Regions from separate parts of the Arthrobacter sp. NPDC058288 genome, predicted to be linked through region 2. Evidence: riboswitches for the same ligand, from Rfam matches in the RefSeq annotation. Region 2 holds a riboswitch; each other region holds the start of a gene.
What was found. A riboswitch is a leader RNA that binds a small molecule or an ion and turns the genes downstream of it on or off. The one in region 2 is predicted to bind S-adenosylmethionine.

Region 1 (3,263 bases), on a different contig from region 2:
GCGTGCGCCAGTTCGCTGACCGCGGCGATGTCCACGATTTCCTGCATCGGGTTGGACGGCGACTCGAAGAAGACCGCCGTCGTCGGCTCCGAAAGGGCGGCGCGCCACTGTTCCAGGTCCGGGCCGTCCACAAACACCGTTTCGACGCCCCACCGGGGCAGGATCTCGTTCAGGATCACAAAGCAGGAGCCGAACAGTGAGCGGGCAGCAACCACCCGGTCGCCGGCAGCCAGCAGGGCACCCAGCGCCGTGAAGACGGCGGACATGCCGGACGCCGTCGCAAAGCACGCTTCCGTGCCTTCAAGCAGCCGGAGGCGTTCCTGGAAGGTGGCGACGGACGGGTTGCCGTAGCGGGAGTAGACAAACCGTTCGTCCTCGCCGGTGAATGCCCGCTCGGCAGCTGCCGCGGATTCGTAGACGAACCCCGAGTTGAGGAAGATCGGCTCGGCGGTTTCCTGGAAATTGGTGCGGTCAAGTCCGCCGCGGACAGCCTGGGTGTCGGGGCTCCAGCCGGCGGCGTCGGGATTGAAGGTCACTTAGTTCTTTCCGAGGTTGGTGGGCAGGCCGCGGTTCTTCCAGCCGTTGACGGTGCGTTCGCCGAAACGGTCCGGTTCCCCTTCAAAGCCTTCGAGGACGTTGTATGCGGTGAACCCGGCCCGCGTGGCGGCGATTGCCGCGGCGACGGACCGTACGCCGGAACGGCAGAGGAACACCAGTTCGACGCCGGAGTCCTCGGGGGCCTGCTGCTTCAGCTGGTCGACAAAATCCGGGTTGGGGATGCCGCCGGGGAAGGTCCACTGGATGAAGAGGGGATCGTTGTCCGTGGCCTTGGTGTCCGGGATGCCAATGTGCGCCCACTCGCCCTCGGTGCGGACATCCACCAGGACGGCGCCCTGCTCCAGTTTGGCCCAGGCGTCCTGCGGGCTCAGGTCTCCGGCGTAGCTCATGCGTGGCCCTCGAAGCCTTCGCCCGGGAAATCGGCGTCGAACTCAAGTTCGTCCACTGCGGTTGCCACTGCAGCGTCCGAACTGGCGACGGCCGCTGGCAGGATCACGGCCTGGGCCACGATCACGCTGGTGCCGTTGAAGGTTGCCGCCGGGCCTCCGTGCAGGACATAGCCATCGGCAAGGGCCGCGGAGATGCGCTCGCAGAAGGAGCGGTCGTCGGGGCCGGTGATGAGCCGGTAGGCCAGCTTTTCCTGCGGCAGGGCCGGTTGTTCCTGGTCAGCGGCGGCCGGGTTGGCGGCCGGGGCCAGCGGTGCGGGTGCGTCGGACACGACGGATCTCCTTCTCTCACGCTTGCAGCTCGAATATCGATATGCCGAGTATTCACCTGAGGCACCCCGCCGCGGAAGGAGGGTTGCCGACCGGCCAGTCAGGGCTTGGCGCCGGTTCTCATTACTCCCCAAAAACGTAACACTTACGACGGCGGCCCGCACCGCCGTCGTCGTCATCTTCCGTAACGGGACACAGCCGAAAGCGGCGCCGCCTCCGCGTTTCCGGTGCCCCGTGAGTGACCCCATATTGCGGTTACAAAAGTCCATGCCGGGAGGATAATGACGGGAGATGAACCGCCGTAACGCCGGATGAAATCAGGCAGCTATGAACGAATCGAACCGGAATACAGTCAGTCCCATGCTGCACTTCGGTTGGTTCGTGGGTCACGGTTTCGGCGTTCAGGGCTGGGGCACGCCGGGGTACGGCATCGGGTACGACTGGAAGAAACCCGCCGTTTACCAGCACGCCGTGCGGGAATTCGAACGTGCGGGGCTGGACCTGTTCATCATCGAGGATTCCCTCACGGTGCCGGACACCTACGGCGGGACCGCTGAAGTGTCGCTGGCGCAGGCGTCCTTCGCGCCCAAACACGATCCGCTGGCCCTGGTGCCCTACCTGCTCTCCGCCACGGAACACCTGGGCATTGTTCCCACGGTGAGCGCGTCCTTCTACCCGCCGTTCACCGCGGCCCGCCTGCTGGCCACCCTGCAGCACTTCTCCAACGGCCAGCTGGGCTGGAACGTGGTGACCTCCGGCAGCGACCTGGCCGCGCAGAACTACGGGCTGGACCAGCAGATCGAGCATGACCTCCGCTACGAAAAAGCGGAGGAATTCGTGGAGGTGGTGCGCAAGCTCTGGCACAGCTGGGATCCGGACGCCATCGTCGAGGATGCGGACGCCGGGATCTTCGCGGACCATACGAAGGTTCACCCGATCAACCACAACGGCCGCTTCTTCAAGGTCCGGGGCCCGCTCAACACCGCGCCGCTGCCTGAGGAACCCGTCCTGGTTCAGGCCGGGGCGTCCCCGCGGGGCAAGGCATTCGCGGGCGGCAACGCCGACGTCGCGATCGGCCTGGCCAGGGGAGCGGACGGCATGAAGGCCTACCGCGATTCGATCCGGGCCGAGGCGGCGGCGGCAGGGCGGAACCCCGACGACGTCAAGGTGCTGTATGTCCTCAAGCCCGCCGTGGTGGGCTCCCGCGCCGAAGCCGACGAGCTCCGGGAGCAGCGCCGGGAACTGACGCAGCGCGACATCGACAGCCAGCTGAACTCCATCTCCTACCTTTCCGTGATCGACTTCAAACAGTTCGACCTCGACGCCACCCTCCCTGAGCTCACCACGAACAGCAACCAGGGCACCCTGGACCATTTCGCCAAGGCGGGCCCTCCCGGGTCCACGCTGCGCCAGCTCCTGCAGGCCCGCAGCGGCGGCGCGGGGGACAGCATCATCGGCACGGTCGAGGAGATCGCCGACTACCTTGAGGAAACCGGCGTCCGGGTGGGCGGGGACGGCTTCCTGTTCTCCGGCTTCGTTGATCCGGCCACGGTTCACGGCGTGCTGGACCGGCTGGCCCCGGTGCTGCGGCGCCGCGGGCTGCTCCGGACAAGCTATGGCGACGGCGGCTTCCGCCGGAACCTGCTGGACTTCTAGTGCCATGGGCGACGGCAGCGGCACCTTCCTGATCGGCACGGCGCACCTGCGCGCCAGGGACATCGCTGAAGCCGCGGCCGATCCGGCCGTGAAGTTCGTCCTGAGCGTGGACGCCCAGGAGCTGATCGGGCTCTCGCGTGAGGTGGTGCAGCAGGCCATCGATTCCGGCCACCGCGTCTACGGACTCAACACTTTGCTCGGCTCCGGGCGCGACACCGCTGTGGAGGAGACGTCGATCCTCGCCTACCAGGTGCAGGTGGTGCGGTACCACAACAGCGGCGTGGGGGACCTGCTGGGCGCTGATGAGGTCCGGGCAGTGATTCTGGCACGGCT
Region 2 (3,263 bases):
ACCTCCAGGTATTTGTGCCCGGCCAGCGGGATAATCATGTTGCGGGTGCCAAAACGGGGGTGTACCCCGCCCTTCACGGCTTCGACGCCGAGGGCGGTTGCAATACGTTCGGTGGTGGCAGCCAAGCCATCTTGTTCACAGGCGTAAGAGACGTGATCCATGCGCATGCCCTCATCTTGGCACTTTGTGATGGAGCTCTCAGCTAAGGGTGTCCTTACCAAGATGGGACGTTATGGCGGACGGCCCCAAAGCCCACGAAATACCGCAGCCGACGTCCTTCGTCATAAACCTATTCAGACGGTTTGCTCCGCTCCTACACTGGGTCCAGGTCATGAGCGCCAGCATTGAGCCCCGGCTTGCTGGCCGGCAACCCTCGTTCCGCGGTGGGGTGCCCCGGGTGAGGACCTGGCCTCCGGCAACCGCCGGACGGCAAGCGCGGCACCAGACCCGGCCCGGCACGTGCGCCGGCCCCGGTGCCCTTCCCTAGAAGGAGCCTCCAATGTCCAATGCCTGGTCTTTCGAAACACGCCAGATCCACGCCGGCCAGGAGCCGGACAGCGCCACCGGCGCCAGGGCCCTCCCCATTTACCAGACGACGTCCTTCGTGTTCCCCAGTGCCGAAAGCGCCGCCAACCGTTTCGCGCTGGCCGAGCTGGCGCCCATCTATACCCGCATCGGCAATCCAACCCAGGACGCGGTGGAGCAGCGCGTGGCCAGCCTTGAAGGCGGGCTGGCGGCGCTGCTGCTCAGTTCGGGACAGGCCGCCGAGACATTCGCCATCCTCAACGTCGCCGAAGCCGGCGACCACGTGGTGGCCAGCCCCAGCCTCTACGGGGGCACGTACAACCTGCTGGCCCACACCCTGAAGAAGTTCGGCATCTCGGTGACGTTTGTGGAGGACCCGGACAACCTCCAGCAGTGGAAGGACGCCGTCCGGCCCAACACCAAGCTCTTCTTCGCCGAGGTGGTGTCCAATCCGCGCCAGGACGTCCTGGATATTGAAGGCGTTTCCGGCGCCGCCCACGAGGCAGGCGTCCCGCTGATCGTGGACAACACTCTGTCGACGCCGTACCTCATCCGGCCGCTGGAGTGGGGCGCCGACATTGTGGTCCACTCGGCAACGAAGTACCTTGGCGGCCACGGCAGCGCGATCGCCGGTGTAATCGTGGACTCCGGCAACTTTGATTTCGGCAAGGACCCGGAGAAGTTCCCGGGGTTCAACACCCCTGACCCCACCTACAACGGGCTTGTCTACGCCAGGGACCTCGGCGCCGGGGGCGCCCTGGGCGCGAATCTTTCCTACATCCTCAAGGCCCGCGTCCAGCTGCTGCGTGACCTCGGCTCCGCGGTGTCCCCGTTCAACGCCTTCCTTATCGCCCAGGGCCTGGAAACCCTGAGCCTGCGCGTCGAGCGCCACGTTGCCAACGCCGTGGGCGTCGCCGAATGGCTGGAGGCCAGGGACGACGTCGAATCCGTTGCCTACGCGGGCCTGCCGTCCAGCCCCTGGTACGAGCGCGGCCGCAAGTACGGACCCAAGGGCACCGGTGCGATCGTTTCCTTCAACATCGCCGGCGGGGCCGAGGCCGGCAAGCGTTTCGTGGATGCGCTGGAACTGCACTCGCACGTGGCAAACATCGGTGACGTGCGCTCGCTGGTCATCCACCCGGCGTCCACCACGCACAGCCAGCTGACAGCGGAACAACAGGCGGTGGCAGGGGTCACTCCGGGGCTGGTCCGTCTTTCGGTGGGGCTGGAGCACATCGACGACATCATCGCCGACCTCGACGCCGGGTTCCGCGCCGCCAAGGGCGACTGACGCGTATGACTCCCGGCGCCTCGACGCCGGGAGTCATATTGCTGTCACATTCTTCGCCATTGCGGGGACGCATTTCGTAGACTCTTTACAGGTCATGAGTGCCAGCGACAGCCCCGGCTTGCTGGCCGGCAACCCTCCTTCCGCGGCGGGGTGCCCCGGGTGAAGACCTGGCCTGCCGGCCAGTTGGCGGCAGGCAAGCGCGAAGAAGAGGTCTTCAGATGACGATTGCCGTCACCCGCAGCGGTGTACCCGAAACAACCAGCCCCAGCCTGTCATCCAGTGACGTGAAAACCACCGCAGACAAAACCGCAGGCGCTGTCCCCGACGGAACCGTCAAGTTCCAGGGCATCGGCGGGCTCGATCTTGAAGCCGGCGGGCATCTGCCGGACGTCACGCTCGCCTACGAGACCTGGGGCACGCTGAACGCGGACCGTTCCAACGCCGTTCTGGTGCAGCATGCCCTGACGGGCAGCACGCACGTTACCAGGGGAGCCAGCGACGAAGAAGGCTGGTGGGAGCAGCTTGCCGGCCCCGGCGCCCCGGTTGATACGGACAAGTACTTCGTCGTGTCCATCAACATCCTGGGCGGTTGCTACGGCTCCACCGGTCCTTCCACTCCCGCCCCGGACGGCAGGCCGTGGGGTTCGCGCTTCCCACTGGTGACCCTGCGGGACACCACGGCGGCCGAGGCCCGGCTGGCGGATGCCCTGGGCATCGACAGCTGGTACGCCGTCCTGGGCGGATCCCTGGGCGGAGCCCGCGCCTTGGAATGGGCCGTGAGCTACCCGGACCGGGTTCGGCGATGCGCCGTCATTTCCATCGGCGCCAGCAGCACGGCCGAGCAGATCGCTTTTGCCCAGGCGCAGACCCTCGCCATCCGCCAGGACGTGAATTTCAACGACGGTGATTACTACGGCGGCCCGGAACCTGAGGCCGGCCTGGCCCTGGCACGCAGGATTGCGCACATCACCTACCGTTCTGCAGACGAGCTGGAGGCCCGGTTCGGCCGGAGCGCCCAGGGCGGCGAAGCCCCGCTCCAGGCAGTGTCGCTGGGGGACCGCGGCCGTTACCAGGTGGAGAGCTACCTGGACCACCAGGGCACCAAGCTGGTCCGCCGCTTCGATGCCAACAGCTACATCGCCATCACGGAAGCGCTCATGAGTCACGACGTGGGCCGGGGACGCGGTCCGCTCAAGGAGGCACTGGCACGGGCCACGGCTGAGTTCTTTATTGCCGCCGTCAATACGGACCGGCTCTATTTTCCGGCGCAGTCCCACGAACTCGCGGCTGCACTCCCGGGCGATGTCCCGGTGCATGTCATCGAGGCGCCCATCGGCCACGACGGTTTCCTGACCGAAATCGGGCAGCTTAGCGCTCAGCTGCGGCAGAACTTTTTCGCTTAGCCCGTCGGCTCGATGTGCATTTCTGCAGAGCTGTTCTGCAGAAA
Region 3 (3,263 bases), on a different contig from region 2:
GTTTCATGACATCCCGGCCCGCCGGCTGCAGAGACGGTAGTTTGGAACCATGACCCAACCCGCTTCGAGCTACAACGATGACCTGCGCCTCGCCCATGTCCTGGCCGACTCTGTTGACTCCCAGACCATGAGCCGCTTCAAGGCGCTGGATCTTCAGATTGAAACCAAACCGGATCTGACGCCGGTAACGGATGCTGACAAGGCAGCTGAAGAGTCCATCCGCGGCCAGCTCTCCCGTTCCCGTCCGCGAGATGCCGTCCTCGGCGAAGAGTTCGGCAGTTCGGGACATGGTTCCCGCCGCTGGATCATCGACCCGATCGACGGCACCAAGAACTTCGTCCGCGGCGTGCCGGTGTGGGCCACCCTGATCGCCCTCGTGGATGAAGGTGAGCCTGTGGTTGGACTGGTCAGCGCGCCGGCGCTGGGAAAACGCTGGTGGGCGGCGAAAGGTGCGGGCGCCTACATGGGACGGTCGCTTGCTGCCGCCACCCGGCTCAAGGTCTCCAACGTGTCCAAGCTGTCGGACGCCTCCCTCTCCTACTCGAGCCTCAGCGGCTGGAAGGAACGGGGCAACCTGGACGAATTCCTGGGTCTCACTGAGGAAGTCTGGCGGACCCGCGCCTACGGTGACTTCTGGTCCTACTGCATGGTGGCCGAGGGGTCCGTGGACATCGCCTGCGAGCCTGAACTGAACCTCTATGACATGGCGGCTTTGGTGCCGATTGTCACCGAAGCCGGCGGACGCTTCACCTCGTTGGAAGGAGTGGACGGCCCCTTCGGCGGAAACGCCCTGGCCACCAATTCGATTCTTCATTCCGAGGTCCTCAAGCGGCTGAACCCGGAACTCGACGACCTCCTCTGACGCGCGACCCGGCCCGCTGCCAAGCGGTTTCGGCGCGGGTTTGTCCACCGGAGGCATATCAACCGGGGACCGAATAAACGACGGCGGATTACCCCCTCGGGGGGTGTCCGCCGTCGTTATATTCGGCGCAATCCCCCTTCTGCCGACGCGCGTAACAAAGGGCTTAATAATTGCCGCGACTTTCCCGCGGCCCGGTGAATGTCCTAATCTCGAAACAGGTCACGAGTGCCAGCGCTAAACCCCGGTTTGCTGGCCGGCAACCCTCCATTCGCGGTGGGGTGCCCCGGGTGACGACCAGGCCGGTCCGGAACGGACCCGGCAAGCGCGGATCCCCGGAGTGCGGGGTCCCTTCACAGTGAGGTCCCCATGACTACTGCCACTTTCCCCGCAAATGCCGCAACCTCTTCCGCTACAGGCCTTCTGGACCCGCGGTTCACCGTCGCCCAGCGCCCCCTCTCAGCCGTTACCGGCGCGGAGATCCAGGCTCCGCTGATCCAGGGCGGCCACGTCCGCTACGCGAACCTGGACTACGGCGCATCGGCCCCGGCGCTGTCCGTTGTCTCCGCCTACCTCAACGAGATCCTGCCGTACTACGCCAGCGTGCACCGCGGCGCCGGCTATGCCTCGCAGATCAGCACGTCGGTGTATGAAAATGCCCGGGACATCGTCCGCGGGTTCGTGGGCGGCAGGTCGGACGATTCCGTCATCTTCACCCGGAACACCACGGACTCACTGAACCTGCTGGCCGGGTGCCTGCCGGTGGCCGACGGCCGACACACCGGCGAGGTGCTGTACCTCGACATCGAACACCACGCCAACCTGCTCCCCTGGCAGGGAGTGCCGCACCGGAGTGTTGTTGCCGCCCCCACGCTCACCGCCACCCTGGAGAATCTTCGTTCCGAGCTCCAGCAGGGTGACATCAGCCTGCTGGCCGTCACGGGCGCCTCCAACGTCACCGGCGAGATCCTTCCCATCCGCGAACTGGCCGCACTGGCCCACGAACACGGCGCCAGGATCGTTGTGGACGCGGCGCAGCTGGCCCCGCACCGCCGCATCGACATCGCCGCGGACGACGTCGACTACCTCGCCTTCTCAGGCCACAAGCTGTACGCGCCGTTTGGCAGCGGCGTCCTCGTGGGCCGGCCGGACTGGCTCGACGCCGGGACGCCCCACCTCGCAGGCGGCGGAGCCGTGCGTGAGGCCCGGCTGGACTCCGTCAGCTGGACTACAGGGCCGGCACGGCATGAAGGCGGCTCACCGAACGTCCTTGGGGCCGCCACCCTGGCCCGGGCCACCCAGGTCATCGGCGCCTTGGACCAGGACCTGTGGCACGCCCACGAGACGGCCATCCGGTCCTTCCTCGTCGAGGGACTGCGGAAGATCGACGGCGTCACTGTCCACCAGATCTTCAGCGACACCGACCACGCCACGGACACCATCGGTGTGGTCAACTTCTCCGTCGCTGGCTACGACGCCGGCCTTGTGGCAGCCTACCTCTCCGCGGAGCACGGCGTAGGCCTGCGCGACGGCCGCTTCTGCGCCCACCCCCTGCTGAAGCGGCTGGGACTGCCGTCCGGCTCGCTGCGGGCAAGCTTCGGCGTCGGTTCCCGGTTGGAGGACGCCCAGCGCCTACTCGCAGGCATCGAGGAACTCCGCAGGACCGGCCTCGGCTGGGACTACGTTGTGGACTCGGGCCGCTGGGTGCCGGCCAACGACACCCGCAGCTACCCGGACTGGGCACCCAACACCCCCGGCACTGCCGGGGCGGCACCCTGCACTGAGGACTGAAGACTGACGTCGCGGCGCGTGCGGTAAATTCGAGGGGTAAGAATTCCAGCCTGCCCGAAGGAGACTGCACGTGGCACGGGGAGGCCCCAAACTGCACCACCAGCGCCGGTACGAGCTCGGCCGGAGTTTCCAGGACGGCGGCGAACACTATGACCGGGTCCGTCCCGGCTATCCCGCCGGTTCCGTAGAGTGGCTGCTCCGAAGCGTTGGCGGGACAGCCGGCGCGTCCGACGCCGCTGACATCGGGGCCGGGACGGGAAAGTACACCGCGATGCTGGTACAGCGCGGCCTGGCTGTCACCGCAGTGGATCCCTCACCGGACATGCTCGCCCAGCTGCGGCTGGCGCTTCCCGGCGTTCCCGCTTCCGTGGGCACCGCGGAGGCCACGGGCCTTCCCGACGCAGCGTTCGACGTCGTGACCGTTGCGCAGGCATGGCATTGGTGTGATCCCCGCCTGGCCAGCACCGAGCTGTCCCGCATTCTTCGCCCGGGCGGAGTGCTGGGGCTGATTTGGAACCAACTGGACACATCCGTGCCGTGGGTCCACCGGCTTTCCCGGATCATGCATGCGGGCGACGTGCACAAGCCGGATTTCCGTCCCGCGATCGGGCCG

Region 1: it holds a riboswitch for S-adenosylmethionine, as region 2 does, so the genes downstream of both, ACFVWT_RS12345 (DUF1737 domain-containing protein) here and ACFVWT_RS19575 (homoserine O-acetyltransferase) in region 2, are expected to answer to the same signal.
Region 3: it holds a riboswitch for S-adenosylmethionine, as region 2 does, so the genes downstream of both, ACFVWT_RS04615 (aminotransferase class V-fold PLP-dependent enzyme) here and ACFVWT_RS19575 (homoserine O-acetyltransferase) in region 2, are expected to answer to the same signal.

What each region holds. Positions count from the first base shown of each region.
Region 1 is NZ_JBHVYH010000003.1:288,766-292,028, reverse strand. It holds gene ACFVWT_RS12355 (O-succinylhomoserine sulfhydrylase) at 1-536, opposite strand, end outside; gene ACFVWT_RS12350 (rhodanese-like domain-containing protein) at 537-947, opposite strand; gene ACFVWT_RS12345 (DUF1737 domain-containing protein) at 944-1,255, opposite strand; SAM riboswitch class IV at 1,290-1,402, opposite strand; gene ACFVWT_RS12340 (NtaA/DmoA family FMN-dependent monooxygenase) at 1,635-2,930, shown strand; gene ACFVWT_RS12335 (aromatic amino acid ammonia-lyase) at 2,935-3,263, shown strand, end outside.
Region 2 is NZ_JBHVYH010000009.1:15,734-18,996, forward strand. It holds gene ACFVWT_RS19565 (VOC family protein) at 1-167, opposite strand, end outside; SAM riboswitch class IV at 328-442, shown strand; gene ACFVWT_RS19570 (bifunctional o-acetylhomoserine/o-acetylserine sulfhydrylase) at 500-1,816, shown strand; SAM riboswitch class IV at 1,907-2,022, shown strand; gene ACFVWT_RS19575 (homoserine O-acetyltransferase) at 2,035-3,219, shown strand.
Region 3 is NZ_JBHVYH010000001.1:957,572-960,834, reverse strand. It holds gene ACFVWT_RS04625 (ribosome small subunit-dependent GTPase A) at 1-9, shown strand, start outside; gene hisN (histidinol-phosphatase) at 50-862, shown strand; SAM riboswitch class IV at 1,080-1,193, shown strand; gene ACFVWT_RS04615 (aminotransferase class V-fold PLP-dependent enzyme) at 1,229-2,650, shown strand; gene ACFVWT_RS04610 (class I SAM-dependent methyltransferase) at 2,721-3,263, shown strand, end outside.